4 regions of the Arthrobacter sp. U41 genome follow, and region 3 is predicted to be linked to each of the others. Evidence: riboswitches for the same ligand, from Rfam matches in the RefSeq annotation. Region 3 holds a riboswitch; each other region holds the start of a gene.

Evidence for each region. A riboswitch is a leader RNA that binds a small molecule or an ion and turns the genes downstream of it on or off. The one in region 3 is predicted to bind S-adenosylmethionine.
Region 1: linked by a shared signal. The riboswitch ahead of ASPU41_RS19255 (aminotransferase class V-fold PLP-dependent enzyme) and the one ahead of metX (homoserine O-acetyltransferase MetX) in region 3 are both predicted to bind S-adenosylmethionine.
Region 2: linked by a shared signal. The riboswitch ahead of ASPU41_RS04385 (DUF1737 domain-containing protein) and the one ahead of metX (homoserine O-acetyltransferase MetX) in region 3 are both predicted to bind S-adenosylmethionine.
Region 4: linked by a shared signal. The riboswitch ahead of ASPU41_RS08280 (cobalamin-independent methionine synthase II family protein) and the one ahead of metX (homoserine O-acetyltransferase MetX) in region 3 are both predicted to bind S-adenosylmethionine.

What each region holds. Positions count from the first base shown of each region.
Region 1 is NZ_CP015732.1:4,223,329-4,231,154, forward strand. It holds gene rsgA (ribosome small subunit-dependent GTPase A) at 1-150, shown strand, start outside; gene hisN (histidinol-phosphatase) at 252-1,064, shown strand; SAM riboswitch class IV at 1,177-1,290, shown strand; gene ASPU41_RS19255 (aminotransferase class V-fold PLP-dependent enzyme) at 1,325-2,779, shown strand; gene ASPU41_RS19260 (class I SAM-dependent methyltransferase) at 2,874-3,632, shown strand; gene ASPU41_RS19265 (metal-dependent transcriptional regulator) at 3,735-4,448, shown strand; gene ASPU41_RS19270 (fluoride efflux transporter FluC) at 4,478-4,936, shown strand; gene ASPU41_RS19275 (fluoride efflux transporter FluC) at 4,933-5,307, shown strand; gene ASPU41_RS19280 (hypothetical protein) at 5,370-5,741, shown strand; gene ASPU41_RS23805 (hypothetical protein) at 5,791-5,925, shown strand; RNA gene ssrA (transfer-messenger RNA) at 6,036-6,404, opposite strand; gene smpB (SsrA-binding protein SmpB) at 6,536-7,006, opposite strand; gene ASPU41_RS19295 (M23 family metallopeptidase) at 7,114-7,826, opposite strand, start outside.
Region 2 is NZ_CP015732.1:925,393-933,218, forward strand. It holds gene cls (cardiolipin synthase) at 1-699, opposite strand, end outside; gene ASPU41_RS04380 (aminodeoxychorismate lyase) at 793-1,752, shown strand; SAM riboswitch class IV at 1,932-2,046, shown strand; gene ASPU41_RS04385 (DUF1737 domain-containing protein) at 2,060-2,368, shown strand; gene ASPU41_RS04390 (rhodanese-like domain-containing protein) at 2,365-2,784, shown strand; gene ASPU41_RS04395 (O-succinylhomoserine sulfhydrylase) at 2,785-3,993, shown strand; gene ASPU41_RS04400 (glutamate--cysteine ligase 2) at 4,025-5,209, opposite strand; gene ASPU41_RS04405 (UDP-N-acetylglucosamine 1-carboxyvinyltransferase) at 5,376-6,899, opposite strand; gene ASPU41_RS04410 (energy-coupling factor transporter transmembrane component T family protein) at 6,996-7,799, opposite strand; gene ASPU41_RS04415 (ABC transporter ATP-binding protein) at 7,796-7,826, opposite strand, start outside.
Region 3 is NZ_CP015732.1:2,614,775-2,622,600, reverse strand. It holds gene ASPU41_RS11905 (CoA-acylating methylmalonate-semialdehyde dehydrogenase) at 22-1,506, opposite strand; gene mmsB (3-hydroxyisobutyrate dehydrogenase) at 1,573-2,487, opposite strand; gene ASPU41_RS11895 (LysR family transcriptional regulator) at 2,628-3,560, shown strand; gene ASPU41_RS11890 (MFS transporter) at 3,720-5,099, opposite strand; gene metX (homoserine O-acetyltransferase MetX) at 5,280-6,458, opposite strand; SAM riboswitch class IV at 6,470-6,585, opposite strand; gene ASPU41_RS11880 (bifunctional o-acetylhomoserine/o-acetylserine sulfhydrylase) at 6,713-7,826, opposite strand, start outside.
Region 4 is NZ_CP015732.1:1,771,127-1,778,952, reverse strand. It holds gene ASPU41_RS08300 (hypothetical protein) at 1-68, opposite strand, end outside; gene ASPU41_RS08295 (RNA polymerase sigma factor) at 65-613, opposite strand; gene ASPU41_RS22610 (hypothetical protein) at 701-1,177, opposite strand; gene ASPU41_RS08285 (adenylosuccinate synthase) at 1,523-2,812, opposite strand; SAM riboswitch class I at 3,109-3,212, shown strand; gene ASPU41_RS08280 (cobalamin-independent methionine synthase II family protein) at 3,224-4,432, shown strand; gene ASPU41_RS08275 (uracil-DNA glycosylase) at 4,588-5,220, shown strand; gene ASPU41_RS08270 (DUF3151 domain-containing protein) at 5,369-5,797, opposite strand; gene fbaA (class II fructose-bisphosphate aldolase) at 5,801-6,820, opposite strand; gene ASPU41_RS08260 (TrmH family RNA methyltransferase) at 7,001-7,645, opposite strand; gene ASPU41_RS08255 (HAD-IIA family hydrolase) at 7,776-7,826, shown strand, end outside.

The sequences.
Region 1 (7,826 bases), 1.6 Mb from region 3:
AGCGCCGTCAACTGCGGCGTGGACGCCTGGGTGGCCGCCGGCCACGCGGGCGAATCCGGCCCGGCCCGGCTCAGCTCGCTGCGCCGCCTGTTGGGGACGGACCCGCGGATGGAAGCACAGGACGTCAAGGAGCTGGGCACCGTCTCCTGAGCGGGCAATCGGGGCGCGGATCGCCCTGTGCCGGGCCGCCTCCGGCGGCGCAGCCACCCGGCCTCCCGCCAGGGCGCCCGCTTTGGCGGTAGTTTGGAACCATGAGTCAACCCGCTTCGAGCTACAACGATGACCTGCGCCTTGCCCATGTACTGGCAGATTCCGTAGATTCCCAGACCATGAGCCGCTTCAAGGCACTCGACCTTCGGGTCGAGACGAAGCCGGACCTGACGCCGGTGACGGACGCCGACAAGTCCGTCGAGGAAGCCATCCGCGGCCAGCTGTCCCGCTCCCGGCCGCGCGACGCCGTCCTGGGCGAGGAGTTCGGCAGTTCCGGCCACGGCTCCCGCCGCTGGATCATCGACCCGATCGACGGGACCAAGAACTTCGTCCGCGGCGTCCCCGTCTGGGCCACGCTGATCGCCCTCGTCGACGAGGGCGAGCCGGTCGTCGGCGTCGTGAGCGCCCCGGCACTGGGGAAACGCTGGTGGGCTGCCAAGGGCGCCGGCGCCTACATGGGTCGGTCGCTGGCCGCCGCCACCCGGCTGAAGGTCTCCAACGTCTCCAAGCTCGCGGACGCCTCGCTGTCCTACTCCAGTCTGGGCGGCTGGAAGCAGCGCGGCAACCTCGATGAGTTCCTGGGCCTGACCGAGGAAGTCTGGCGCACCCGCGCCTACGGCGACTTCTGGTCCTACTGCCTCGTGGCCGAAGGCGCCGTCGACATCGCCTGCGAGCCTGAACTGAACCTCTACGATATGGCCGCCCTGGTTCCGATCGTCACGGAGGCCGGCGGACGCTTCACCTCCCTCGAAGGAGAGGACGGCCCCTTCGGCGGCAACGCCCTCGCCACCAACTCCATCCTGCACTCGGAGGTCCTCAAACGCCTCAACCCGGGGCTGGACGACCTGCTCTAGGCCCTGGCGGCGGCCGTTTCGACCGCACCTCCCGGAGCCGTGCCGTAATAAAGCGCTTCACATAAGGGCCCTGTCTTTTCCGCTCCCGCACGGATGTCCTAGGCTCGAAGCAGGTCACGAGTGCCAGCGCTAAACCCCGGTTTGCTGGCCGGCAACCCTCCATTCGCGGTGGGGTGCCCCGGGTGACGACCTGGCCGGTCCGGAACGGACCCGGCAAGCGCGGATCCCCGGTGCGTGGGGTCCTTTTCGAGCGAGGTCCCATGACGACTGCCACTTTTCCTGCCACTGCCGAACTGCCGTCCGGCGCCGGCCAGACCCTCCACGAGGCGAGGTTCGCCGTCGCCCGCCGGCCCCTGGCCGCGGTGACCGGCGCCGAGATCCAGGCCCCCCTCATTCAGGGCGGCAGCGTCCGCTACGCCAACCTGGATTACGGCGCCTCGGCCCCTGCCCTGTCCGTGGTTTCGGCGTACCTCAACGAGATCCTGCCGTACTACGCCAGTGTCCACCGCGGCGCCGGTTATGCCTCCCAGATCAGCACCTCGGTCTACGAGAACGCCCGCAGCATTGTCCGGGATTTCGTCGGCGGCCGCCCGGACGATTCGGTGATTTTCACCCGGAACACCACCGATTCCCTGAACCTGCTGGCGGGCTGCCTGCCGGTCGCCGACGGGTCCCACACCGGCGAGGTGCTCTATCTCGACATCGAACACCATGCCAACCTCCTGCCGTGGCAGAGCGTGCCGCACCGCAGCGTCATCGCCGCTCCCACCCTGGCCGCGACGCTGGAACTGCTCCGCGGGGAACTCGCTTACGGCGGCGTCAGCCTGCTCGCCGTGACCGGCGCCTCCAACGTCACCGGAGAGATCCTGCCGATCCGGGCCCTGGCCGCCCTGGCCCACGAATTCGGCGCCCGGATCGTCGTCGACGCCGCGCAACTGGCGCCGCATCGGCGGATCAATATCGCGGCGGACGGCATCGACTATCTCGCCTTTTCCGGGCACAAGCTCTACGCACCGTTCGGCGCCGGAGTGCTTGTCGGCCGTCCCGACTGGCTCGACGCCGGCACACCGCACCTGGCCGGCGGCGGAGCCGTCCAGGATGCCCGGATCGACACGGTCAGCTGGACCACCGGTCCTGCCCGGCACGAGGGCGGTTCCCCCAATGTCCTTGGCGCCGCCGCCCTGGCCCGCGCCACCCAGGTGATTGCCGACCTTGACGCGGAACAGTGGCACGCGCACGAAAACGCCATCCGGTCCTTCCTCGTCGAGGGCCTGGCCCGGATCGACGGCGTCAGGGTGCACCAGATCTTCTCGGATAGTGCTTCCTTCGATGCGCCCGCAGGCACCGGGCCGGGCACCGGCACAATCGGCGTCGTCAACTTCTCGCTGGAGGGCTACGACGCGGGCCTGGTGGCGGCCTACCTGTCGGCCGAACACGGCATCGGTCTGCGCGACGGCCGCTTCTGCGCGCACCCCCTGCTCCGGCGGCTCGGGCTGCCCTCCGGATCGCTGCGGGCCAGCTTCGGCCTGGGTTCCCGGCTGGAGGACGCCGAGCGGCTGCTCGCCGGAATCCAGGACCTGCGCCGGACCGGCCTCGGCTGGGACTATGTGGTGGACGCCGGACGCTGGGTGCCGTCCAACGACACCCGCAGCTACCCGCACTGGGCTCCCAACACACCCGGCACCGCCGGCGCCGCGCCCTGCACGCTGGACTGATGGCCCGGCGGGGGCAAAGCCAAGGAAACGCGGCCCGTGCTTCGTGCGGTAAATTCGGAAGGTACCCATCCGGACCTGCCTAAGGAGAACGCACGTGGCACGCGGCGGACCCAAACTGCACCAGGAGCGGCGCCAGAAGCTGGGGCAGAGCTTCCGGGACGGCGGGGAACACTACGAACGCGTCCGCCCGGGCTACCCCGCTGACTCGGCCGACTGGCTGATTCCCGCCGGCGCGAAGGACGCCGCGGACGTCGGCGCCGGAACCGGGAAGTTCACGGCGCTGCTGGTGGCACGCGGCCTGCACACGGTGGCCGTGGACCCTTCCGCCGACATGCTGGAACAGCTGCGCAGGACACTGCCGGGCGTCACCGCCGTCGAGGGTACCGCCGAGGACACCGGGCTGCCCGCCGAAGCTTTCGACCTCGTGACCGTCGCGCAGGCTTGGCACTGGTGCGATCCCCTCCTGGCCAGCACGGAGATCGCCCGGATCCTCCGCCCCCACGGCGTGCTGGGGCTGATCTGGAATCAGCTGGACACGTCCGTTCCCTGGGTGCACCGGCTCTCGCGGATCATGCATGCCGGCGATGTCCACAAGCCGCACTTCAAACCGCCGCTGGGTCCGGAATTCACCGGGCTGGAGAGCCATCTCACCCGCTGGGAGGATCCGGTGCGCACTGCGGAGATCATGGAGCTGACGAAGTCCCGCAGCTACTATCTGGCGGCCGGCGAGGCGACCCGGGCCAAGGTGCTGGGCAACCTCGACTGGTACCTGCACGAACATCTGGGCCACCGCCCCGGCGAGGTCCTCCCGCTCCCCTACCTGACGCAGAGCTGGCGGGCAGTCCGCGCCTGATCCCGCCCGCCGCCGTCGACAGCGTGGTCCTGGTCGTGGCGGTCCGCCTCGTCCTGCTGTGGCTGCCGGTCTCCGGCGCCGCCTGATAGTAGGCTGGTTGCTGTGAAGACCAGTCCGCCCTCCTCCTCGATCGAGGATTACGTCAAGGTCATCTACTCCTTCACGGAGTGGCAGGACAAGCCCATCACCTCCACCCAGCTGGCCCAGCGCCTCGGCGTGGCCAACTCCTCGGTCTCCGAGATGGTCCGCAAGCTCAAGGACCAGGGACTCGTGGACCACCAGCCCTACAGCGCCATCAGGCTCACGGCCGACGGCGTCCGGCTGGCGTTGTCCATGGTCCGGCGGCACCGGCTCATTGAGACTTTCCTCGTCCGGGAACTCGGCTACCGCTGGGACGAGGTCCACGACGAGGCCGAACTTCTGGAACACGCCGTCTCGGACACTTTCATCGAACGCATGGCGGCCAAGCTCGGGAACCCGGTGCGGGACCCGCACGGTGATCCGATCCCGGCAGCGGACGGCTCCGTGCTGATGCCCGCCGCCCACCGGATGAGTGAGCTCGATGACGGGCACACCGGCCGCATCACCCGGATCAGCGACGAGAACCCCGAACTGCTGCGCTATCTTTCCGCCGAGGACATCGGGCTGGACGCGGACGTCGAGGTGCTGGGCCGGAAGCCTTTCGGCGGCGCCCTGGTCGTGCGGATCGGCTCCGGCGGCACCCGGCAGGAGTTCGACCTCGCCGAGGAAGTCGCGTCCGCCCTCTGGGTCCACAGCGACACTGCCCATCCCGGCTGCAGCCTCAAGCGGCCCTGAATGCGGCCCGCACCGACCGGAGCCGCGGCATGAAGCGCGCGGCCAAGGCACCAGCACCGGCGGCTGCCGGGGCCCGGCCCGGGCTGCCAGGCTGGCGGGCGTGGGCCGCCGTCGCCGTTGGCGGCCTGATCGGAACGGAGCTGCGCTACGGGGCCGGACTGGTGTTCCCCGAGGCCGCCGGCACCATCCCGTGGACGACCCTGGTGATCAACATCGTGGGCAGCTTTGTCCTGGCGGCCCTCACCACGGTCTGGATCGCACGGCCGAAGACCGCCTTCTGGCTGCGTGCCGGTCTGGGTCCCGGGCTGCTGGGTTCCTTCACGACCTTTTCGGCCGTGGTGTTCTCCATCGACCAGCAGTTCCGTGGCGGACTGCACACCGGCTGGATGGCCTATCTGGGGCTGTCACTGGTCCTGGGGCTCGGCGCCGCGGCCGCCGGGTGGAAAACCGGCAAGGCCCTGGCCGACCTGAGCGGCGGGGCCTCATGATCACGGCCTTACTGGTGGCAGTCTTCGGTGTCGCGGGCGCCTTGCTGCGCTTCGCCGTCGACTCCTGGTTTGCGCACCACCCGGGGCGCCGCCCGCACTGGCCCTGGGCGACCCTGGTGGTCAACGTGACGGGCTCCTTGATCATTGGCGCGGCCATGGGGATGACGGCCCGGCTGGGCCTGGGCGCCGAGTGGCAGTCCGGCCTCTCGACCGGGCTCGCCGGCGGCCTGACCACCTTCAGTTCCTGGACCACCGCCACGGTGCGGCTGGTCAGCGAGACGCGGTACCGCGCCGCGGGCCTCAATGTTGCCGCCAACCTGGTCGCCGGACTGGCGGCAGCAGCGCTCGGAGTGGCGCTCACGTCTCTGTGACGAGCCTAACGCCGGCGTCCTGTGGGCGATTTGGGGACCCTCCCATCCCGTATCGTTAAAGGATGGTTACCCGTCGTGTTGCTGCCCAGATCCTTGATATTCCGCTGGAGATGGCCCACCGTCACGGCATCCCGCCCCGGCTGAGCGACGCCGAGCTCGGCGAACTCCTGGACAACCCGCCGGCGTGGCTCCTTCAGTCCAAAGCCAACCGGACCGGCAAACGCCCCATCTGGGTCCAGCTGACGTGCGCTGTCTGCGGATTCTCCGAGGCAGCCCGGCCGAAGAAGTGGTGGCCGGACTTCACCTATGTGTGTTGCGCGCACCACGCTCCGTATGAGATCCCCGCCGCCGGCGCCGGGCTGGTCCGCAGCGAGTATGAGGGCGTGGGCAGCCGCTTTGTCGGCATCGTGGACGTTGCGGTGCCCGAGGCGTAACTTAATATCACGGGGCCATTCCGGCCCCCTGCCGTTAGGGAGCGCCCACATGCCTGACAAGACGCCGCACCGGAGCATGGCAAAGAAACCGGTGAAAACCATCAAGGAAAAACGGGCCGAGAAGAAGTCCAGGAACGTCGCGGAAACGCACGCGGACCCGGTCGCCCACATCAAGAAGCGCTGAGCGCTGCTCGCCAGCCGAGCCGCCCAGGCAAAACAAAAGGCCGGAAGCTGACGCTTCCGGCCTTTTGTGTGGAACTCTACGGGGTGGAGCGCCGTCTCCGGCGCTCCGTATGGTGGAGATGGGGGGAATTGAACCCCCGTCCGATGTCGTGTTGTCAGGGCTTCTCCGGGCGCAGTTTGCGTTGGATTTTCTCGGCCCCAGCCATGCTACAAACAGCTGGCTGATCCGGGCCCAGTCATCTAAGAGTCCCGTCCACCCCGATGACGGGGGTAAACAGCGGTGGCTATCTAAATGACGCCAGGATCCGGGGCAATAGCAACCTCGGGCTGACGGACTGTCTTACTGCTTAGGCAGCGAGAGCGAAGTCAGTGCGTTTTGATTCGGCACTTATTGGTTTGCAGACAGCGTTTACGAGATAATTCTGCATCCTCGGCCCGCTTCACCTGTCGCGACTAACATCGTCGAAACCGATCATCCCCGTATTTTTTTATCAAACCGGTCTGGTCTGGTGCTGAACCGTTGCTGCGGTTTCCGCGCCGTTCCTTCCCGGACTACCTAGCATAACGCACGTCCCCGCAGAATCATTCCCGCGGGCCGGCGGCGGTGTTCGCTACCGCCGGTTCCGCTCGCGCATGACGCGCAGGGCCTCGCGCTTGTCCTGCTGTTCGCGGAGGGTCTGGCGTTTGTCGTATTCCTTCTTGCCGCGGGCCACGCCGATCTCCACCTTGGCCCGGCCGTCCAGGAAGTACAGCTGGAGGGGGACGATGGTGAAGCCTGATTCGCGGATCTTGTGCGAGATCTTGGTGAGCTCGTCGCGGTGCAGCAGCAGCTTGCGCCGGCGGCGGGCGGCATGGTTGGTCCAGCTCCCCTGGTGGTACTCGGGGATGTGGATGCCCTCCATCCACAGCTCGTCGTTGTAGAAGGTGCAGAAGCCGTCGACCATGGAGGCGTGCCCCTCGCGGAGGGACTTCACCTCGGTGCCCATGAGCGCGATCCCGGCCTCGTAGGTGTCGAGGATGTGGTAGTCGTGCCGGGCCTTGCGGTTGGTGGCCACTACTTTGCGGCCACTTTCTTTCGGCACGGTGGAACTCCTTGGATCGATGGGTGGGCCGCAGCCTGTGCGGCGCGGACTCCTACCAGTTTACGGCAGGGCCGCGGGTCGGCCGGGAGGCTTCCGCTCCGGGCGGATCAGAGCAGGTTCATCGGGTCCACGGCACTGCCGTTGAGCCAGGTCTCGAAGTGCGAATGGCAGCCGCTGGAATTGCCGGTGGTTCCCGAGTATGCGATCAGCTGTCCCTGGCTCACCTGCTGTCCGGAGGAAACCGTCACGCTGACGTTGTGGTAGTAAATGGTGGTCAGCGAGTTTCCCTGGACGACACCGTGGGAGATCTTCACGTTGTTGCCGCCGCCGTCGTTGGCCCAGCCTGCCGAGAACACTTTGCCCGCTGCCGCGGCGTAAACGGGCGTACCGCAGGCCGCAGCGAAGTCGATCCCGGTGTGCATGTAGCCGCCCTGGCCGTAGAAGTCGATGGTGCCCGGCGGCGTGGCGCGCCAGCCGAAGCCGGAGCTGATCGGAACGCCGTTGAAGGGGTGCCGGAGCCCGAACGCTGACGGGTTTCCGGGCGGGGCGGGGACGTACGGGGCGGGAGCCTTGGTCTGGCCCTTGGCGCGGGCGGCCGCCGCGGCGGCCGCTGCCGCCGCCTCGGCGATCCGGCGCTGTTCGGCTTCCCAGGCCTCACGCAGCTTACGGTCGCGTTCGGCGATGTCCGCCGCTACCGCGTCCTGCTGGTTCTTGACCTGGGCGAGCTGGGTCTGGATACCGGGCTTGGCGGCCTGGAGCTCGGCGTCGAGCCTGCTGGTGTCGGAGATGAGCTTGTCCACCTGGGCCTTTTTGGCCTCCG
Region 2 (7,826 bases), 1.7 Mb from region 3:
CATGATCTTGCGGTGGTTGCGCAGGTCCGGCCGGCGCCACTGCCCCTGCAGCGGGTTCAGCGGCAACATGGGCCGCCAGCGGATCTTGCTGGCCTTGAGCCGGGCAATGAGCCTGCGGTAGCCCTTGATGCGCAGCGTCCCCAGGTGGTCGAACAGCAGGCGGACTTCGACGCCGCGCTCTGCGGCTTCCTCCATCGCGGTCAGCAGATCGTCCGTGATGTGGTCCGAGCTCATGATGTAGAACTCCGCGTTGACGAAGGATTCAGCTTCACGGACGGCGGCCGCCATGGCCTTGATCGAGTCCGGGTAACCGGGCAGGAGCTCCACGTGGTTGCCGTCCACCATGGGAAGGGAGCCCAGGGTCTTGTTCAGTTCCGCCGCGGAGGACACCCATTCCGGGCCCTCGTAGCTGCTTTCCAGCATCGCCAGTTCCGAGGCGCCGGCGCGCACCCGGGCGTTCACCGCATCCTGCTGCGACCGGCGCTTGCGGGAGAGCCGGAAATTGCCGAAGAGCAGGAAGAGGACCAGGCCCACGGCCGGAACAAAGAAGATGATCAACAGCCAGGCCATGGCCGTGGTGGGACGGCGGTTTCCGGGGATGATACCGAGGGCCAGCACCCGGATGGCGAGGTCAACCACAGTCAGAATCAGGATCACCCAGGACGGAAGTGTTTCCGCCAGGGAAAATGGCCACAGCACAGGCGAACCCCTCAAGTTCCAGACCCGCGGAATAGTTCCGGAACGGGCAATCTTCAAATCCTATCCCGCGGCCTGCCGCACTAAGCTGAAGCCATGACTTCTCCTGCCCTTCCCGCCCCCGTCCCGGTGCTGGTCTTCCTGGATCCCGCCTTCGACGACGGCCGGCTGGCCGATGCGACCAAGCCGCAGCTGATGGCGACGGACCAGGGCGCCACCCGCGGCGACGGCGTCTTCGAGTCGCTGCTGGCAGTGGGCGGCCAGCCCCGCAAGCTCCAGGCACACCTGGACCGGCTGGCCGGGTCCGCCCGGCTGCTGGAGCTCGACATCCCCGCGGAGGGCGCCTGGCGCCGGGCCATCGCAACGGCGATCAGCGAATACCGGCGCCAGCATGCGCCCAGCGCCGCGGCCGTCAACGACGACGAACTGGTGGTCAAGCTCCTCGTGACCCGCGGCGTCGAGGGGGCGGCCGGGCCCACCTGCTGGGTCCAGGCCTCCGCCCCCGGCCCCACCGGGAGACGCCAGCGCGAGACCGGCGTCGACGTCATCCTGCTGGACCGCGGCTATGACAGCGATGTCGGGGAACGGGCCCCGTGGCTGCTGATGGGCGCCAAGACCCTCTCCTACGCCGTCAACATGGCGGCCCTGCGCTACGCGCACCGCCAGGGCGCGGACGACGTCATCTTCACCTCCGCGGACGGCCGGGTCCTGGAGGGTCCGACGTCGACCGTTCTGCTCGCGCACCTGGAAACCTCCGACGACGGGGCCGGCGGGGTCCGCACCGTCCGCCGGCTCATCACGCCCCAGCTCGACAGCGGGATCCTCCCCGGCACCTCGCAGGGAGCCCTGTTCACTGCGGCCAAGGCCGCCGGCTGGGAGCTGGGCTACGGCCCGCTGGAACCCCATGACCTGTACGACGCCGACGCCGTGTGGCTGATCTCCAGCATCCGGCTGCTGGCGCCCGTCAACCACATCGACGGCAAGGAAATCGGCACGCCGGAGCTGCGCCGGCAACTCACGGCGGAACTGAACGCGCTCTACGCCACCATCGAGTAGTCCCGCCCCGCACCCACCCCAACGCCGACCACAACGCCGACCACAACGCGGGGTCACTTTGCGCCCGTCCGGAGGCCCCGGATGGGCGCTACGTGACCCCGCGTTGCAGTTGGTCCCGTTACCTAACATGACGACGGCGGGTCTGCGGGCCGGCGTCGGAGGTGTTACGTTTTTTGGTGAGTAATGAGAACCGGCGCCAAGCCCTGACTGGCCGGTCGGCAACCCTCCCTTTCGCGGCGGGGTGCCTCAGGTGAATACTCGGCATATCGACCATTCGAGCTGCAAGCGTGAAAGAAGGAGATCCGTCATGCCTGACGCGTCCGCCCCCGCTGTCCCCGGTACAGCACCAGCCCCGTCCCCCGCACTCCACGGGTCCGCCGAGGAGAAACTGGCGTACCGCCTGTTCACCGGCCCCGATGACCGCGCCTTCTGCGAGCGCGTCTCGGCCGCCCTGGCCGACGGCTACGTGCTGCACGGCAGCCCGGCAGCCACATTCAACGGCGGCAGCGTCATCGTGGCCCAGGCCGTCGTGCTGCCGGCGGCAATCGCCAGCGCCGACGCCGCCGTCGCCAACGCCGTGGATGATCTTGAGTTCGACGGCGAGGGCCACGCGTGAGCTACGCCGGGGACCTCACCCCGCAGCAGGCCTGGGCCAAGCTCGAGGACGGCGCCATCCTGGTGGACGTCCGCACCGAGGGCGAATGGGCCCACATCGGCACCCCGGACACCGCCCCCGCAGGCGGGAAACGGAACGATCCGCTCTTCATCCAGTGGAATCTTGCCGGAGGCATCCCCAATTCGCAGTTCGTTGCGCAGCTGAAACAGCAGGCCGCCGGCGCCGAAGGCAACGAGCTGGTGTTCCTGTGCCGTTCGGGTGCCCGTTCCATCGCCGCTGCGGTCGCCGCGACGGAGGCCGGCTACACCTCCTATAACGTCCTCGAAGGTTTCGAAGGCGAACCGGACCGCGACGGCGAGCGCACTGTCAACGGCTGGAAGAACCGCGGCCTTCCCACCCAGTCCGGAAAGCACTAAGTGAGCTTCAACCCTGACGCCGCCGGCTGGAGCGCCGACACCCAGGCTGTCCGCGGCGGACTCGACCGCACCGCTTTCCAGGAAACGTCCGAGCCGATCTTCCTGAACTCCGGCTTCGTCTACGAATCCGCGGCCGCCGCGGAGCGGGCGTTCACCGGCGAGGACGAGCGCTTCGTGTACTCCCGCTACGGCAACCCCTCGGTGGCCACCTTCCAGGAACGGCTCCGGCTGCTCGAAGGCACCGAGGCATGTTTCGCCACCGCCTCGGGGATGTCCGCGGTCTTCACCGCCCTCGGCGCCCTGCTGGCCGCCGGCGACCGTGTGGTCGCGGCCCGTTCACTGTTCGGCTCCTGCTTCGTGATCCTCAACGAAATCCTTCCCCGCTGGGGTGTGGAGACGGTCTTCGTGGACGGCCCGGACCTGGAGCAGTGGCGGTCGGCGCTCTCGGAACCCACGACGGCGGTCTTCTTCGAGTCGCCGTCGAACCCGATGCAGGAAATCGTGGACATCGCGGCCGTGAGCGAACTGGCGCACGCCGCCGGGGCGACGGTCGTCGTCGACAATGTCTTTGCCACTCCCCTGCTGCAGCGCTGCGGGGACTTCGGTGCGGATGTGATCGTGTATTCCGGGACGAAGCACATCGACGGCCAGGGCCGGGTGCTTGGCGGCGCGATCCTGGGCACGAAGGAGTTCATCGGGGGCCCGGTCAAGCAGCTGATGCGCCACACCGGCCCGGCGCTCTCGGCCTTCAACGCGTGGGTGCTGACCAAGGGGCTGGAGACGATGGCCCTGCGGGTGAACCATTCCTCCGCCTCCGCGCTGCGGCTGGCCGGATGGCTTGAGGAGCAGCCCGCTGTCAGCTGGGTCAAGTACCCGCTGCTGCCGTCCCATCCGCAGTTCGAACTGGCCGCGCGGCAGATGAAGGCCGGCGGCACGGTGCTGACCTTCGAGCTCTCCCCGTCGGCCGGGCGTTCGGCGAAGGAAGCGGCCTTCGCGCTGCTGGATGCGCTGCGGATCATCGACATCTCCAACAACCTGGGCGATTCGAAGTCCCTCGTCACCCACCCCGCGACCACGACCCACCGCGCCATGGGGCCCGAGGGGCGCGCGGCGATCGGGCTCAGTGACGGCGTGGTGCGCCTCTCCGTGGGCCTTGAGGACGTCGAGGACCTGATCCGCGACCTCGGCCAGGCGCTCAAGCAGGTCTAGCTAGGGCCGGTCCGGTACGCCGGCTGGGAGGTCAGCCCCGGCGGACCCGGCCCAGGGACGAGCCCTCGTCGGCAGGGTCCCCGATGGCGGCTCCCCGCATGGTCACTTCGACGGCGTGTTCGACGACGGCGGCCAGCCCGCCGGACCGGAACGGTGCCCGTTGCAGCTGCGAACCGGTGCCCTCCGCCAGGATCCGGCCGACGCCCTCACGCACCAGGTCCAGCTCACCCTGTTCCTCCAGCACGGGGGCCAGGAAGTCCACCAGCGCCTGGACCACGTCCGCGGCCGGGGCTGGGGTAAAGGTTCCGAAGTCCAGCAGCTGCCCGCGCAGCCCGCAGTTGCTGGCCTGCCAGGCTGCCATCCGCAGCAGCAGCGTCGGCACCGGGGCGGGATCGATGCCGTCGTTCCATTCCCGGGACGCCGACTCCACCAGCGCCCGCACCAGCACGGCGATCACCGCCGCGTCCTCGGCCCGCAGGCAGACATCGGCGACCCGCACCTCCACGGTGGGATGATGCCGGCACAGCCGCGAGTCGAAATAGATCATCCCCTCGTCCATCAGGACGCCGCTTTCCACCAGCCGGGTCACTACCCTCCGGTACACCGGAAGGCTGCCGAAGATCATCGTCGGACCCGAGCCAGGCCAGCGGTTCCACGCCTGCGTACGGTAGCTTTCGAACCCTGTCTCCGCGCCGTTCCAGTAGGGGGAGTTCGCGCTGAGGGCGATCAGCACGGCGAGCTTGTCCCGGATCCGGTCCATCACCGCCACGCCCTCCTCCGGGGACTCCACGAACGTGTGGACGTGGAGCCCGCAGGTCAGCTGGTTCCGGACCGTGAGCCCGAAGCGCCGCTGCATGGTCACATAGCGCTGCTTCGGCGTCAGGTGCGTGGCGGAGCCGTGCGGCGAGGTGGCGAGGGCGGCGACCCGGCCGCCATGCACCCGGGCGGCGCGGTCGGCGAGGGCCCGGCCCTGCCGGAGCTGGCGGAGCAGTTCGGTGTAGTCCAGGCACGGCCGCGTCTGGGTTTCAATCTGTTCGAGCTTGAGCTCGAAGCTGAAGTCGGAGTCCTCATGGACCTGCTGCCAGGCCGGGTCGGCCGGATCGGCGGCCTGCCCGGACGGGACCAGGCTGGGGATCATGACATCGGCGAGGGCAAGCAGCATCCCGGTCTCGGGATCCACAATGAGCAGTTCTTCCTCCACGCCGAAGGTCCGCATGAATCTATTGTGCGTCAGGTTCCGCCGAAAAGCTCAACAACGCGGGGTCAGATAGCGCCCACGCAGAGCCCCCGGATGGGCGCTATCTGACCCCGCGTTGCCTGAGACGTGCCCAGCGGATTCAGCCGATTCAGCCGATTCAGCGGATTCAGCGGATTCAGCGGATTCAGTCTTGGAAATACTCGATCTTCGCGCCGATAGTGTTGAGCCGCTCGGCCAGATCCTCGTAGCCGCGTTCGATCACGTAGATGTTGCGCAGTTCGGAGACGCCCCGGGCCGCGAGCATCGCCAGCAGCAGGCAGGCCGCGGGGCGGAGTGCCGGCGGGCAGCCGACTTCGGCCGCGCGCCACCTGGTGGGCCCGTTGACGTAGATCCGGTGCGGGTCCAGCAGCTGCACCTGGGCGCCGAGTTTGTTCAGCTCGGTCAGGTAGATCGCGCGGTTGTCGTAGACCCAGTCGTGGATCATCGTCTGGCCGTGGGCATTCGCGGCGATCACCGCGAAGAACGGCAGGTTGTCGATGTTCAGCCCGGGAAAGGGCATGGGGTGGATCTTGTCTTCCGGGGCGCGCAGCTCCGAGGGCTTGGTGGTGACGTCCACCAGCCGGGTGCGCCCGTTGCGGGCCAGGTACTCGCCGGACACTTCGAGCCGCTGGCCCATCTGTTCCAGCGTCGCGAGCTCGATTTCCATGAACTCGATCGGGACGCGGCGGATGGTGACTTCCGAGTTCGTGACGATCCCGGCGGTGATCAGGCTCATCGCCTCGATCGGGTCTTCGGAGGGGAAGTACTCGATGTCGGCGTCGACCGAGGGCCGGCCGGTGATCTTCAGCGTCGTGGTGCCCACACCCTGGATCTCGACGCCGAGCATCTGCAGGTAGAAGCACAGGTCCTGCACCATGTAGTTGGGGCTGGCATTGCGGATGGTCGTGGTGCCGCTGCGGTGGGCGGCGGCCATGATGGCGTTTTCGGTGACGGTGTCGCCGCGTTCGCTGAGCACAAAGGAGCGGTCGCGCCCGTCCGCCGGAGGCGCCTGCACGGCGTAGAAACCGGAATTGGCGTCGACGCTGAGGCCGAACTGGCGCAGCGCCTGCATGTGCGGCTGCACGGTGCGGGTGCCAAGGTCGCAGCCGCCCGCGTAGGGCAACCGGTATTCACCGGCTTCGTCCAGGAGCGGGCCCAGCAGCATGATGACACTGCGGGTCCGGCGGGCGGCCTCAACGTCCATCGAGTCGAGGTCCAGGGCGGCGGGCCGGCGGATCTGCAGATCGGTGGCGTTGAGCCAGGTGCACTCGACGCCGATGCTGGTCAGCACCTCGACGATCCGGTTGACCTCTTCGATCCGGGCCAGCCTGCGCAGGGTCGTGGTGCCGCGGTTGATCAGGCTGGCGCACAGCAGGGCGACCCCGGCGTTCTTGCTGCTGTTGACGTCGACGGAGCCGGACAGGGTGCGGCCGCCCTCCACCCGGAGGTGCGTCATGGCCGGCCGCCCCACCTTAACGATGCTCCGGCCGAAAATGGATTCAAGCCGCTGGATCATTTTCAGGCTGAGGTTCTGCTTGCCCTGTTCCATCCGGGCGATGGCGCTCTGGCTGGTGCCCAGCTCGGCAGCGAGCTGCCCCTGGGTCCAGCCCTTCTGGCCGCGGGCCTCGCGGAGCAGGGCGCCAACATGTTCAGCGGTCTCTTGAGTCATACCCAAAAAATATCACGCATGACGTACTAGCGCCCGGAATTCCAGACCCGGTGCCGCGTATCTCACCGAAATACCCGCGCCGTGCGATAAAGGAGGCTACTGCCGTGCGAGGAAGACCATGTTCCAGGTCCCTGCGGCCAGAGCGGAAGCCACGGCGGCGCCGGCAATCAGCAGCCCGCCCAGGAACACCCAGGCGTCCAGGCCGCTGTAGGAGGATTTCCGGGCCCAGGTGCGTTGTGCGCCGCCGAAGCCCCGGGCCTCCATGGTGACCGCGAGCCGGGAGGCTCGCCGGACGGCCTGCACCAGCAGCCCAAAGCTCTGCCCCAGGGTGGCGCGAAGCCGTTGCAGCGGGTTCCCGTGCGAGCCCACGCCTCGGGCGCGCCGTGCCATCCCGATCGTCTGCCATTCCTCGGCCATCAGTCCCACGAGCCGCATCGCGGCCAGCGTCCCGAGGACGAAGCGGTGCGGGAGTTTCGCCTTCTGCGCCAGGGCGTCCGCCAGGTCCGTGGGGTCGGTGCAGCTCATCAGCAGCACGGCCGGCAGCGCGATGGCCAGGCCGCGGACCATAAAGCCCAGCCCGAGTTCGAGGGAACCCTCGCTGATGGACCAGATCCGGGCGTCCAGCAGGATGCTCCCGCTGTCGGGTGCGAGGATCGTGGTACTCCACCCGCCCAGCGTCGCGGCCAGGATCAACGGCCAGCCGCGCTGCCAGAGCAACACCAGGGTCAGTCCGGCCAGCGGCAGGAGCGCCAGTTCGAAGGCGAGCGCCACCGAGGCGGACACCCAGTCAATGGACAGCGCCAGGACCATCGTGATGAGCATAACGGCGGCGAACTTCGCCAGCGGGTTGGCCCGGGTCAGCAGGGCATGGTTGCCGCGCAAGGTCAGTTCCTGCCTCATGGCGCCGCGACCTTCCCCGGTTCCTGG
Region 3 (7,826 bases):
TTTGTTTTGGTGCGGGGGCGGTCAGTCGACCTGGGGGAAGCCGAGGTCGATCACCGAGGTGGACGGATCCGGCCAGCGGGTGGTGACGACCTTGCCGCGGGTGTAGAAGCGGATGCTCTCCGGGCCGTACATGTGGGTGTCGCCGAAGAGTGAGTTCTTCCAGCCGCCGAAGGAGAACGTTCCCACCGGCACCGGGATCGGCACGTTGACGCCCACCATGCCGGCCTCGACGTCGAACTCGAACTGCCGCGCGGCGCCGCCGTCGCGGGTGAAGATTGCCACACCGTTGCCGAACTCGTTGTCATTGACCAGCTTGACGGCGTCGGCGTAGGTCTCGACGCGGACCACGGAGAGGACCGGGCCGAAGATCTCGTCGTCGTAGACCTTCATGCCGGGCTTGACGTGGTCCACCAGGCTGACGCCGATGAAGAAGCCGTTGGAATCGAACTTCTGCTCCCGGCCGTCCACCACCACGGTGGCGCCCTCGTTGGCGGCGCCGGCGACGTAGGAGGCGACCTTGGCGCGGTGCTCGGCGGTGATGAGCGGGCCCATCTGGGAGGACGGGTCGGTGCCGGGGCCGATCGTCAGCGTGCGCATCCGGGTGGTGATCGCGTTGACCAGCTCATCGGCGATGTTCCCGACGGCGACCAGGACGCTGACGGCCATGCAGCGCTCGCCGGCGGAGCCGTAGGCCGCGGAGACCGCCGCGTCGGCTGCCATGTCCAGGTCCGCATCCGGCAGGACCACCATGTGGTTCTTGGCGCCGCCCAAGGCCTGCACGCGCTTGCCGTGGTCCGCGGCGCGCCGGTAGATGGACTGGGCGATCGGCGTGGAGCCGACGAAGCTGATGGCCTTGACGTCCGGGTTTTCGAGGAGCACGTCGACGGCTTCCTTGTCGCCGTGGACGACGTTGAGGACACCGGCGGGCAAGCCGGCCTCGGCGAAGACCTGCGCGATGAAGAGGGCCGAGGACGGGTCCTTTTCGCTGGGCTTGAGCAGCACGGTGTTGCCGCAGGCCAGGGCGCTGCCGATCATCCACAACGGCACCATGGCCGGGAAGTTGAACGGCGTGATGCAGGCGACGACACCGACCGGCTGACGCACGGAGTGGACGTCGACGCCGCCGGCCACCTGCTCGGAGCGCTCACCCTTCAGCGCGTGGGACAGTCCGGTGGCGAATTCGATGTTCTCCAGGCCGCGGGTGATCTCGCCCTCGGCGTCTGAGAGGACCTTGCCGTGTTCGCTGGTCAGCAGGGCGGCCAGTTCGGGGCGGCGCTGCATAAGCAGTTCACGGACCTTGAAGAAAATGTTGGTGCGCTTGGCGAGGCTGGTGGCGCGCCAGCCGGGCAGGGCGGCCTTGGCGGCACGGATGGCCTCCTCGACGCGGTCGGCGGAGGCCAGGGCGACCTCTTTTTCCTGCTCGCCGGTGGCGGGGTTGAAGACGGGGCCGTAGCGCTCGGCGTCGGAAATCAGGGCGCCGTTGATGAAGTGCGGAATGCGTTCCATGGGTGGGTCTCTTTCGTGGGGAGCTGTTCGGGGCCGCTGGGTGCGGGAGTTATGCGGGGAGGACGGTTACTGGGCGTCTGCCGAGCCGGTGTCGAGGGTGCCGTCGACCAGCTTGACGATCGCGGAGCAGTCCATGCCGGCCTTGCCGGAGTCGATGAGGCGCTGGAAGAGCTGCTGGACGTGCTCGCCGATTTCCAGCGGGGTACCGGTGTCCCGTGCCGCGCTGATGGCGAGCCCGATGTCCTTGTTGGCCAGCTCGGTGGTGAAGGTCGGGGCGAAGTCGTTGTTGGAGGCCGCGGTGGGGACCACGCCGGCGACCGGGTACCAGGTGCGCAGCGCCCAGCTGTCGCCGGAGGAGACGGACGCGATGTCCCAGAAGACCTGCTTGTCCAGTCCGAGCCGGTCCGCCAGCACGGCGCCTTCCGCCGTGGAGGCCAGGTTGATGAAGAGCATGAGGTTGTTGCAGATTTTCGCCGCCTGGCCGGTGGTGGGACCCCCGGTGGGGATGATGTTGGCGGCCATCGGTTTGATGTATTCGGTGGCCTCGGCCACGGCCCCGGCTTCGCCGCCGATCATGAAGGTCAGGGTGGCCGCCTTCGCGCCGCTCATGCCGCCCGAGACCGGGGCATCGACGAAGCGGAAGCCGGCGGCAGCCGCGGCGTCGTGCAGGGCCTGGGCGGAGGCGATGTCGATCGTGGAGGAGTCCACCAGCAGGGTCCGGGTGTCCGCGTGGGCCAGGACCCCGTCCTCGCCCAGGTAGACAGCGCGGGCATGCTCGCCCTTGGGGAGCATGGTGAAGACGACGTCGGCTCCGTTGACGGCGTCGGCGATGCTGCCCGCCGGCTTTACGCCGCCTGCCTCTGCGGCGGCAAGGGCCTCGGCGTTGAGGTCGAAGCCGCGTACCTCGTGGCCGGCCTTGGCGAGGTTCACAGACATGGACCCGCCCATGTTCCCCAGTCCGATCCAAGCGATTACTGCCATGGCATAAGCTCCTTTGCTTTGCGTCGTGCTTTGGTTGTTCGAATGGCCCGGCCAATCACCGGACGTTCCGTGTCAAGCATCACACCCTGTTACAGTGCAATCAAGGCAAAAAACTACAGATGGCATGTGCATGGATGCACATGCTCGGATTCGGAGGGGTCATCATGGACTTACGGCGGCTTCCCAGTCCGGATGACCTGCTCATCCTGCTGACGGTGGCCCGGCTCGGCAGGTTCAACGCCGTCGCCGAAGCCCTCGGCACCACCCACACCACCATCTCCCGCCGGATCCTGGCGCTGGACAAACAGCTGGGCGGGCGCACCCTGGAGCGGAGCCCGCACGGTTGGGAACTGACGGACCTTGGCAGCGAGGCTGTGGCTGCCGCCGAAGCCATCGAGGGGACCCTCGGTGCGCTCACGAACCGGATCGCCCGGTCCGAGGACGTGATTTCGGGCCTGGTCAGGATCAGCACACCCGACGGCTTCGGCGCCGAGTTCGTTGCGCCGGCACTCGTCCGGCTGCAGCGGGCCCATCCGTTGCTGAACGTTGAAATGCTCAGCGCCACGCGCAAGGTCAGCCAGAACCGCTCCGGGGTGGATCTCGAAGTGGTGGTCGGAAATCTGGAAAACGTCAGCAATGCGCAGACCATCTTTCTGTCCAACTATTTTCTCCGGCTGTATGCCAGTCCGCAGTACGTCGGCGAACGTGGGCTGCCGGTGACGCTCGACGACGTCCGGCAGCACGGCTTTGTCTCGTATGTGGAGTCGGCGCTGCAGGTCGCCGAACTCGGCCACCGCTCCACCCAGCTTCCCGTCCCGCGCTCCAGCTTCCAGGCCACCAGCATCTTTGCCCAGCTGGAGGCGGTCCGCCGGGGTGCAGGAATCGGCCTGCTGCCCAACTTCCTGGTGGTCGGCGACCCCGGCTTCGTCGCCGTGCTGCCGGACGACTTCCAGCGGCAGCTCCCGATCTGGGCGGTGGCACGCGCTGAATCGTTGCGTTCGGCCGCGGTGCAGGCGGTGCTCGGGGCGATCCGGACGGAGATTTCCGCCCGCCAGGCGGATCTGGCCGGCTGAGCCGTCATGGCGCGCTGAGCTGTCCAGAGGGGCTTGGCCGTACAGGCAGGCTGAGACGCTTCAACGGCAACAGCCCTGGCCCCGCACTGCGGGACCCGGGCTGTTGCTGTCGCTTCGTCGCTGCTCCTGGCAGCGACTTTGTGAGGGTTCCTTCTTGCTTTACTTCTTGGCGGCGGCGAGGAGGTCCGCGGTGCCCTGGGCATCCGCGGCGTCGACGTCGTGCAGGGAGATACCGCGGGTTTCCTTGAGCATAACGACCGCGAAGACGGTCACAAGACAGGCACCGAGCAGGTAGATGGCCACCGGGGTGGAGGACTTGAACTGGCTCAGCAGCGCCGTGGCGATGATCGGAGCCAGCGAACCAGCCACAATGGAGGTCACCTGGTAGCCGAGCGAGACGCCCGAGTAACGCATCCGGGTCGGGAACATCTCAGCCATGATGGCCGGCTGGCCGGCGTACATCAGGGCGTGGAAGAGCAGGCCGATGGTGATGGCCGCGAGGATGATGAGGTCGTTCTTGGTGTCCATCATCGGGAAGGCGAAGAAGCCCCAGGTGCCGCCAAGGATGGCGCCGGCCATGTAGACGGGCTTGCGGCCGTAGGCGTCGGAGAGCTTGCCGACCATCGGAACCGCGCAGAAGTGGATGAAGTGCGCCACGAGCAGCAGGAGCAGGATGCGCGAGGTATCCGTCTGGACCACGATCTTCAGGTACGTGATGGAGAACGTGACCACCAGATAGTAGAGGATGTTCTCCGCGAAGCGCAGGCCCATGGCGGTGAAGACGCCGCGCGGGTAGCGGCGGAAGACTTCGGCGACGCCGTAGCCCTTGTTCTCGACGGTGACTTCCTTGCGGGCCTCCAGGAAGATCGGGGCGTCCTGGACCTTGGTGCGGATGTAGTAGCCGACGATGACGATCACGGCGGAGAGCCAGAAGGCTACACGCCAGCCCCAACTGAGGAATTCGGCCGCGGAAAGCAGTGAGGAGAGCGCGAACAGCACGCCGGTGGCGAGCAGGTTGCCCATCGGGACCGCGGACTGCGGCCAGGAGGACCAGAAGCCGCGGGACTTGCTGGGGCTGTGCTCGGCCACGAGGAGGACGGCGCCGCCCCATTCGCCGCCGACGGCGAAGCCCTGGACGAAGCGCAGGAAGACCAGCAGGGCCGGTGCCCAGTAGCCGATCTGCTGGAAGGTCGGGAGGCAGCCCATCGCGAAGGTGGAGACACCCACGAGGATGATGCTGAGCTGGAGGAGCTGCTTGCGGCCGAACTTGTCACCGAAGTGCCCGAAGACGATGCCACCGATCGGGCGGGCAACGAAGCCGACTGCGTAGGTGACGAAGGCGGCAATAATGCCGTCCAGTTCGGTGCCGGAGTTCGGGAAGAACAACTTGCCGAAGACCAGGGTGGCTGCGGAGGCGTAGAGGAAGAACTCATACCATTCGACAACGGTGCCGGCCATCGAGGCCGTTACTACCTTCTTCAGGCCTGAAGACTTGACGTCTTCTTCTTCGGGGCGCCTGGCGGCGTTTTGCGTACTCATTTCGACTCCTTCGGTGTCTCCGTCGACACCCTATGGACCTCTGGGCAATGGACGCCTGTGATTTGCGACACGCGGCGTCATTCTCAATGAGTATGGACGCTCAGGCCCGGGGCCTCAACCGCCATTAGTGCAGAGCCCATCTGCAAAAATGCACACCGGGGGCGGTTTTAGCTCGAAGGGCTAGCCGAAGAAGTGCTGCCGGAGCTGGTTGTTGAGCTGGCCGATCTCGGTCAGGAAGCCGTCGTGTCCGATCGGCGCCTCGATGGTGTGCACTGCCACTTCCCCCGGCAGGGCGTCGGCGAGCGCGTGGGACTGGGCCGGGAAGTACAGCCGGTCCGAGTCGACGGCCGCCACCAGGAACTCCGCCGTGGCCGGGGCGAGGGCCTCCGGGAGGAGGCCGCGGCCCCGGCTGATGTCATGGCTCATCAGTGCTTCGGTGATGGCGATGTAGCTGTTCGCATCGAAGCGGCGGACCAGTTTGTTGCCCTGGTGGTCGAGGTAGCTCTCCACCTGGTAGCGCCCGCGCCCGGCGAGGGATCCGGCTTCCAGCGGAGCCTCGGAGTCCTGGGCGTTCCGGCCGAACCGCCCGTCCAGCTCTGCGGCCGAGCGGTAGGTGATGTGCGCTATCCGCCGGGCCAGGGCCAGACCCGCTTCCGGTTCCGGACCGCCATAGTAATCCCCGCCCTTGAAGTTGGGATCCTGCCGGATGGCAAGGGTCTGGGCCTGCGCGAAGGCAATCTGTTCGGCGGTGCTGCTGGCCCCGACCGAAATCACGGCGCAGCGCTGGACCCGCTCCGGGTAGCTGACCGCCCACTCCAGCGCACGCGCCCCGCCCAGAGAACCGCCAAGCACGGCGAACCAGCGGCGGATGCCCAGGGCGTCCGCCAGCCTGGCTTCGGCTTCGGTCGTGTCCCGCAGGGTGACGAGCGGGAACCGTGAGCCCCAGGGCTTTCCGTCGGGTGCCGTGGTCGAGGGTCCGGTGGAGCCGTAGCAGCCGCCCAGGATGTTGATCGAAACCACAAAATACTTGTCCGTGTCCACCGGCGCGCCGGGGCCGGCGAGCTGCTCCCACCAGCCGGGCTCCTCGCTGGCGCCCCGCGTGACATGGGTGTCCCCCGTCAGGGCGTGTTCAATCAGCACCGCGTTGGAGCGGTCCGCATTAAGGGTCCCCCAGGTCTCGTAGCCGAGGGTGACGTCCGGCAGCCGGGCGCCGGATTCGAGCTCCAGGTCGCCGATCCGGAGGTACCGGACGGTTCCATCCGGCACGGCGCCGTCCGGGGCAGCTTCATCCGCGACGGGGGCATGGGTGTGGGAGGTCTTGCTTACGGGTACACCCTGGCGGGTGGCGGCAATTGTCATATGAGGACCTAACTTCGCGCTTGCCCACCGTCAGCTGACCGGCAGGCCAGGTCTTCACCCGGGGCACCCCGCCGCAAAAGGAGGGTTGCCGGCCAGCAAGCCGGGGCTGTCGCTGGCACTCATGACCTTTACTGAGTCTACGAAATGCGGCGGCCAGGTGGCGAAGATTGTGACGCCCGTATGACTCCCCGCGTTAAACGCCTGTCCCGGCACCCGCGCCACAAGGGCGGGGATGCCGGGTGCCGGGAGCTCGCTCAGGCGGTTTTGGCCGCGCGGAATCCGGCGTCAAGGTCGGCGAGGATGTCATCGATGTGCTCCAGGCCCACGGAGAGCCGCACGAGGCCGGGGTTCACGCCGGCCACGGTCTGCTGTTCGGCCGTCAACTGGCTGTGGGTGGTCGACGCCGGGTGGATGACGAGGGAGCGCACGTCGCCGATGTTCGCCACGTGCGAGTGCAGTTCAAGGGCGTCGACGAAGCGCTTTCCGGCCTCGGCTCCCCCGGCGATGTTGAAGGAAACGACGGCGCCGGTCCCCTGGGGACCGTACTTGCGTCCGCGCTCGTACCAGGGGCTGGAGGGCAGCCCGGCGTAGGCGACGGATGCGACGTCGTCCCTGGCCTCGAGCCATCCGGCGACCTTGATGGCGTTCGCGACATGCCGCTCCATGCGCAGGCTCAGCGTCTCGATGCCCTGGGCGATGAGGAAGGCGTTGAACGGGGACACCGCCGATCCGAGGTCGCGCAGGAGCTGGACGCGGGCCTTGAGGATGTAGGCGAGGTTGGCGCCGAGGGCCCCGTCCGCGCCAAGGTCCCGGGCGTAGACCAGGCCGTTGTAGGTGGGGTCGGGGGTGTTGAAACCGGGGAAGCGCGCCGGGTCCTTGCCGAAATCGAAGTTGCCGGAGTCCACGATCACACCCGCGATTGCGGCCCCGTGGCCGCCGAGGTACTTCGTGGCCGAGTGCACCACGATGTCCGCACCCCACTCGATCGGCCGGATCAGGTACGGGGTGGAGAGGGTGTTGTCCACGATCAGCGGGACCCCGGCCTCGTGCGCCACCGCCGAGATGCCCTCGATGTCCAGCACGTCCTGGCGGGGGTTCGAGACGACCTCGCCGAAGAACAGCTTGGTGTTGGGCTGCACGGCCTCACGCCACTGTGCCAGGTTGTCGGGGTCCGCCACGAAGGTGACGGAGATGCCGAACTTCTTCAGCGTATGCGCCAGCAGGTTGTAGGTGCCGCCGTAGAGGCTGGGGCTGGCCACCACGTGGTCGCCGGCCTCGGCGACGTTGAGGATCGCGAAGGTTTCCGCGGCCTGGCCGGAGCTCAGCAGCAGTGCCGCGAGCCCGCCTTCCAGGCTGGCCACGCGCTGC
Region 4 (7,826 bases), 840 kb from region 3:
TCGAGGCCGGAATCACGGAGCATCGCCTGGATGCTGCCATCCTGCTGGGGTTCGCGGGTTCCGGTCATGATGCTGCGTGGTCCTTTTCGGTGACGAGTTCGCGCAGGGCGCTGAGCCCGCGTCGTTGAAGCTGCTTGATCGCACCCGGTGACTTGTCCATGATGCCGGCCACCTGATCGATGGAGAGGTCCGCGACGATCCGCAGGACCAGCACTTCCCGTTGCTCCTCGTTGAGCCGGGCAAGAGAATCCGCGATGCCGCCCAGCGAGCCCAGGAGCTCGTCCTCGGCGGAAGGGGCGTACCGTGTGTCATCCCGGGGATCGTATTCGGCCAGGTACGGCGTGCGTTCGGCCCGACGGCGGTGATCGACCAGCCGTGCGTGGGCGACGGAGAAGATGAAGGTCCGCAAGCCGCTGTGGCCCCCGGTGACCTTGGCCAGTTTCGGCAGGATATCGACAAAGACGTCCTGGGTGAGTGCCTCGGCGTCTTCCACCCCGCGGGCCCGGAAGTATCCGAGCACCGCGGGCGAAATGACCGTGTAGACAGCGCTAAATCCTGAGGGCTCGCCAGCCAAGGCTGCTGACAATTCGTCATCGCTTAGCTGTTCTGCCAAGAGGCTGTCCTTCCGGTTACTGCTGGGGTGCGGCCCTGGCAAGTCTAGCGGCCGCACCCCGGGTGCCTCCAAGGAGGCGGTTGATGCCTACTTGTTGAGCTCAGGCAGCTCGTCCGACGGCAGGGCCGGGATGGCCGGCACGGCCGGGGTGGCCGGCTCGCCCTTGGCACCCGGTACTGCCGGGACGGCGACGGTCACGTCGGCGTGGGCCATGGCCTCGGCAGCGCCCTTGGCGTTGGCGGCACCATCGGCGGAGACGCCGTCCTGATCAGCTTCGAGGGAGCCCTCGGCGGACCCTTCGGTGCCCTCAACGCTGGCGTCGCCCTCGGCGGAGCCGTCAACGGACGGAGCAGCCGGAACGGCGGGGACGGCCGGAACGGCCGGCTCGGCGGGAAGCTCGGGGGTCGCCGGAACCGCAGGGGTTGCCGGGACGGCGGGGGTTACTTCAGCCTGCTGGGTGTTCGAAACCTGGGCCGCGTTGGCCAGGCCGATGCCAGAGAATCCTCCGACGGCGAGAATCGCGGCGCTGACGGCAATCTTGGTGGTCGTGCTAACACTCTTCATAGGTAAGGTACATCCTTTGTTTTTGTGTGAAGGCCGGCTGAGGCCCTGTCGGGGCTGTCACCAGCCCGCGCTTTCGGTGGAAGGCTGGTCGGCGCCGCATGGGGGGCGCGGCGCCGGCCTGCACTTGCAGTGGAAGGCCGGCCGGGTTCTGGTGGGGGTCCATCCTCCGGCGGCGCTTACAAAGGAGTAATCGCTGGGGTGCCCCGAAAGGTTACGCATCGGGCGGAAGTTTCTTTTCCCCGGCTGGTCCGGCTCTGCGCGGGGGCCGAAACAGCCCATAACGAGAACGGCGGCGGGCCACCTTTGCAGGTGACCCGCCGCCGTCGTGCGTCAGCAGTTGGTGGTTCAGTCGTTGATCAGGTCGTTGATCACGATCGTCTGGTCGCGGTCCGGGCCGACGCCGATCGCCGAGAAGCGCGTGCCGGAGAGCTTCTCAAGTGCCAGCACGTAGTTCTTGGCGTTCTCCGGAAGGTCGTCCAGGGTGCGGGCGCCGGTGATGTCCTCGGTCCAGCCTTCGAAGTACTCGAAGATGGGCTTGGCGTGGTGGAATTCGGTCTGGGTCATCGGCATTTCGTCGTGCCGGACGCCGTCGACGTCATAGGCCACGCAGACCGGGATCTGCTCGATGCCCGTGAGCACGTCCAGCTTGGTGACGAAGTAGTCCGTGAAGCCGTTGACGCGGGAGGCGTGCCGCGCCAGCACGGCGTCGTACCAGCCGCAGCGGCGGGGCCGGCCGGTGTTGACGCCGAACTCGCCGCCGGTCTTCTGCAGGTACATACCCATGTCGTCGAACAGTTCCGTGGGGAAAGGACCTGCGCCCACGCGGGTGGTGTACGCCTTGATGATGCCGATGGAGCGCGAGATGCGGGTGGGGCCGATGCCCGAGCCCACGGAGGCGCCGCCGGCGGTCGGGTTCGAGGAGGTCACGAAGGGGTAGGTGCCGTGGTCGACGTCCAGGAACGTGGCCTGGCCGCCCTCCATGAGGACCACCTTGCCCTCGTCCAGCGCGGTGTTCAGGACATAGGTGCTGTCGATGACCAGCGGGCGGAGGCGCTCGGCGAAGGACAGGAAGTACTCCACGATCTCATCCACCTCGATGTCGCGGCGGTTGTAGACCTTGACCAGGAGTTCGTTCTTCTGGCGCAGCGAGCCTTCGACCTTCTGGCGCAGGATGGAGGCGTCAAAGACGTCCTGGACGCGGATGCCGAGGCGGGCCACCTTGTCCATGTAGGCCGGGCCGATGCCGCGTCCGGTGGTGCCGATGGCGCGGCTGCCGAGGAACCGCTCGGTGACCTTGTCCAGGACCTGGTGGTAGGGCGCCACGAGGTGGGCGTTGGCGGAGACCCGCAGCTTGGAGGTGTCCGCGCCGCGCGCTTCCAGGCCGTCGATCTCCTGGAACAGCGCCTCGAGGTTCACCACGCAGCCGTTGCCGATAATCGGAACCGCGTTGGGGCTCAGGATGCCGGCCGGAAGGAGCTTGAGCTCATACTTCTCACCGCCTACGACGACGGTGTGCCCGGCATTGTTGCCGCCGTTGGGCTTGACGACGTAGTCGACGCGGCCACCAAGCAGGTCAGTGGCTTTACCTTTGCCTTCGTCGCCCCATTGGGCTCCGACGATCACGATTGCTGGCATGGGATCCTCCCCCATTCGTTCGGGCCGAATTCCGTGTGGTTCACCAGGGTGTTCACCGGAGCTCAGCGCCGTTCATGAGAATGCCCCGAATCTACCGCTGTGCTCTTACCATCAACGCCAGAGTCCGGGGCTCTTACCACCCAAGTTTAGCCGATAGCGGTGGCGGCGACTCATTTGACCATCCAATGGACTTCCCGGTGGACTTCCCGCAGGCTGCGCCGGCGACCGGTGTCCAGCCTGCGGGAACATCGGCGTCAGGGCTTGCGCGGGGTCTCTTGGTGGAATTAAGTAAGAGTTGACCATCCCGAGCGGCCGAGGGACCTGAACCGTTGACGCCGCAGCAACCCTGCCGGACACTGCCCTGTGACGGCAAAGGTGCTACCGCCAGGACCGATGGAAAGGAAGCACCCCATGCTCCAGAACACCGACCATATCCGCGCCACCCACGCCGGTTCGCTGCCCCGCACCCCCGAGCTCATCGCCGCGAACGAGGCCAAGGAAGCGGACGGCATCACCCCCGAGTTCCTGGACCTGCTGGAAACCTCCGTGGTGGAGATCGTGCAGCGCCAGAAAGACCTCGGCATCGAGATCGCCAACGACGGCGAATACGGGCACACCATGTCCAGCTCGGTGGACTACGGAGCCTGGTGGAACTACTCGTTCAGCCGGCTCGGCGGGCTCGTGCCCACGGACGTGGACCGCTGGGCGGACGCCGCGGTGCACCGCTCAAGCCCCGGGAACATCGTGCTGACCTCCTTCCCGGACCGGCGCGACCGGCAGAAGTTCAACGATGCCTACAACGATCCGTCCTCCGGGATCCTGGCGCACCGCAAGAGCGTCACGCAGCCGAAGATCGCGGGCCCGCTGCACTACACCGGTCAGGCGCTCGTCGGCTCGGACATCGCCAACCTCAAGACCGGGATGGCCGCCGCCGGGCTGTCCGAGGGCTTCGTGGCCTCCCTGTCCCCCGGCTCCTGCGCCCGCGTCGCCAACGAGTACTACAAGACGGACGAGGAGCTCCTCTACGCCTGCGCCGACGCCATGCGCGAGGAATACAAGGCCATCATCGACGCCGGGCTCACGGTCCAGCTCGACGACCCCTCGCTGGCCGAAAGCTGGGACCAGATCAACCCGGAACCGAGCCTGGCCGACTACCTCAAGTTCATCCAGCTCAGGGTCGAGGCCACAAACTGGGCCCTGCGCGACCTCCCCCAGGAACAGATCCGGCTGCACGTCTGCTGGGGCTCCTGGCACGGCCCGCACACCACGGACATCCCCTTCGCGGACATCATCGACTCCGTCCTGCAGGTCAACGCGGGCGGCTACTCGTTCGAGGCCGCCAACGTCCGCCACGAGCATGAATGGCGCGTCTGGGAGGACACTAAGCTCCCGGACGGAAAAGTCATCATCCCCGGCGTCGTCTCCCACGCCACCAACGTCGTCGAGCACCCGGACCTGGTCGCTGACCGGATCGTACGCTTCGCCCAATTGGTGGGCCGGGAAAATGTGATTGCCTCCACAGACTGCGGTCTCGGCGGCCGGGTGCACCCCCAAATCGCCTTTGCCAAGCTGGAATCCCTGGGTGAAGGCGCCCGCCGCGCCACCGCGCGGCTCTGGTAGGAGGCCTCCGGCCGACCCGGCATTTCGCAGGGCTTGATAGACTAATAAGGATCGACCAGGAATCGGTCCACACCACATTTTCAAACCACACCGTATTCGGCGTGCCCCCGGACGGTCTGGCAGCTTCACCAATCCCGCAGGAGACTCAGCAATATATGACAGCCTTGGCCACTGAAAATTCCCGCGAACAGCTTCTGAGCCGCCGCTACGAACCTAGCGTCGCGGCCGTCAACGAGTTGTGCGACACGCTGCAGGCAACCAAAGCTGGCATGAATGTCCCGTATGTGGATCCGATGCACGACGTGGACGAGTGCCGCATCATCAGCCTCTTCTCCAACATCGGAACCGAGGACGAGTCGGGTTTCATCACTGCCGGTGACGAGGAAGCCGCCACCCGCCTGCTCGGCGTCCAGTGGAAGCTGGGCCTGCGCCCCGAGTACGTAATGCCGTGGAACGTTCACCCCTGGTACGTCCCGGGCGAGCCCAACGGCAAGTTCACGCCGGACCAGATTTCCGCCGGCCTGAAGCCGCTGCTGAAGTTCCTCGCCGTGGTGCCCCGCGCCTCCGTGATTGTGGCCCACGGCACCGAGGCCAACCGCCTCGCCAACCTGCTCCTGAAGACCGAGGTGCCCATGATCTGGCGCCGCGGCCTCAAGACCTACAAGGTCCGCTCGCTCAGCGGCCGCGCCTTCGCCGGCACGCCTGCCCGCCAGGAGCAGTACCTCGACGAAATGGGCACCGTTTACGCGGACGCCATGGCCCGCACCGGCCTCGCCAAGACCAGCTAGTTCCGCCACCGTTACACGACGGCGGACGCCCACCTTCCGGTGGACGTCCGCCGTCGCCGTTTAAACCCAACGCGGGGTCACTTCCGGCCCGTCCCAAGGGTTGGAATGGGCCGGAAGTGACCCCGCGTTGCATGTTGGTGGTGGCTGGTTAGCGCTTCTCGGCTTCGATGGCTGCCTTGGCGGTGGGATCGGAGTCATGAAGGAACTTCTCGATCCGCTCCGGCTCCGCAGCCTCGACGATCGCCGCGGAGGCGCGGCCCAGTGAATACAGGGCACGCAGGAAGCCGCGGTTGGGTTCGTGCTCCCACGGGATGGGCCCGACGCCCCGCCAGCCGTTGCGGCGCAGCGAATCCAGGCCGCGGTGATAGCCGACGCGGGAGTAAGCGTAGGAGTCGATGGTCCGGCCTTCCTTCCACGCTTCCTCGGCCAGAACGGCCCAGAGCAGCGAGGAAGTCGGGTGGCTTTCCACCAGGTCCAGGGCTTCCTGGCCCGCATCCAGCGCCGCGTAGACCTCGGTCTCGGCGGGCAGGAGCGTGGGCTCAGGACCCATCAGGTTCTTGCGGAATTCGTCCGACATGCCTTAGAACGTCTTGCCGGTCGAGCCGAGCTGCTGGGCAGCCTCGACGACGCGTGCCGCGAGGCCCGCTTCGGCGGAGGCGCCCCAGACCCGGGGATCGTACAGCTTCTTGTTCCCGACCTCGCCATCGACCTTCAGGACGCCGTCGTAGTTGCGGAACATGTGGTCCGCGACGGGGCGGGTGTACGCGTACTGGGTGTCGGTGTCGATGTTCATTTTGATCACGCCGTAGGAGACGGCGTCGGCGATCTCCTTTTCGGAGGAGCCCGAACCGCCGTGGAAGACCAGGTCGAACGGGTTGGCCTTGCCGATCTTGGCACCGACCTGCTCCTGGATGTCCTTGAGAATCTCCGGGCGCAGCTTGACGCCGCCGGGCTTGTAGACGCCGTGCACGTTGCCGAAGGTCAGCGCCGTGATGTAGCGGCCGTTCTCACCCGAGCCGAGAGCCTCGATGGTGGCCAGGGCGTCCTCAACGGTCGTGTACAGCTTGTCGTTGATGGCGTTCTCGACGCCGTCTTCCTCGCCGCCGACGGTGCCGATCTCGACCTCGAGGATCATCTTCGCGGCAGCGGTGCGCTCCAGCAGTTCCCGGGCGATGCGGAGGTTCTCCGGGAGCGTCTCGGCCGAGCCGTCCCACATGTGGGAGCTGAAGAGCGGGTTGCGGCCGGCCTTGACCTCGGCTTCGGAGGCTGCCAGCAGCGGCAGCACGAAGCCCTCGAGCTTGTCCTTGGGGCAGTGGTCGGTGTGCAGGGCGATGTTGACGCCGTAGTTCTTGGCGACTTCGCGGGCAAACGCGGCGAAGCCGAGCGAGCCGGCAACCATGTCCTTGGTGGAGGCTCCGGACCAGTACGCGGCGCCGCCGGTGGAGACCTGGACGATGCCGTCGGACTCGGCCTCGGCGAAGCCGCGGAGGGCTGCGTTAAGGGTCTGGGAGGAGGTGACGTTGACGGCCGGGAATGCGAAGCCGCCCGTCTTAGCGCGGTCGATCATCTCGGAGTAGATCTCTGGGGTTGCAATGGGCATGCTGACTCCTAAAGTGAATTTCGTCTGCGGGCTGGGTTGACCCTGGAGTGAACCTCGTCGGCTAGGAACCATCCTAGCCATTCCTGCGCCGGGCAGTGTCTCCGGTCACTCGGGACCTGTAATACTCGCGCCGGCATCGCCGCCTCGGATGCGCGGCGGAGGCGCGGCGCCGCGGCTGACCTACCCCGGGAGCTGGTTGAAGACGTGGCGGCGGATCCAGGCGTGCATCGCGATGGCTGCGGCCGAGGCGGCGTTGATCGAGCGGGTGGAACCGAACTGCTCGATCGACAAGGTGTCCACTGCCGCTTCGTGGACCTCGGGGGACAGTCCCGGGCCTTCCTGGCCGAACACCAGCACACAGTTTTTGGGCAGTTCGTAGGTCTCCAGCGGGACGGAGTCCGGGAAGATGTCGATGCCGATGATCGCCAGGCCCTCCCCCTGCGCCCAGCTGACGAAGTCCGCGACGGTCGGGTGGTGGCGGATGTGCTGGTACCGGTCGGTGACCATGGCCCCGCGGCGGTTCCACCGGCGTCGTCCGATGATGTGCACTTCCTTGGCCAGGAAGGCGTTGGCGCTGCGCACCACGGTGCCGATGTTCATGTCGTGCTGCCAGTTTTCGATCGCGATATGGAAATTGTGGCGCCTCGAGTCCAGGTCCGCCACGATCGCCTCGTGTTTCCAGTAGCGGTACTTGTCCAGCACGTTGCGGCGGTCCCCGTCCGCCAGAAGGTCCGGGTCCCAGTGGTCATCCTCCGGCAGTTCGCCTTCCCAGGGCCCGACGCCGACCTCCGCCTTGGGCTCTGCCTCGGCCGCGGTCCCGTCCACTGCCCCGGCGGCCTCCCCGCCCTCTGTCGCGGTCAAGGCGCCGGAAGGGGTTTCGCTGGGTATCTCGGGTTCAGTCACGCCTCAACATTAGACTGGGACTGGCATCGGCACATTATCGGCGGAGGACACCATGGCGGAGCAGCAGTCAGAGCACAGGGACAACCCGGACCAGGTGCGTTCA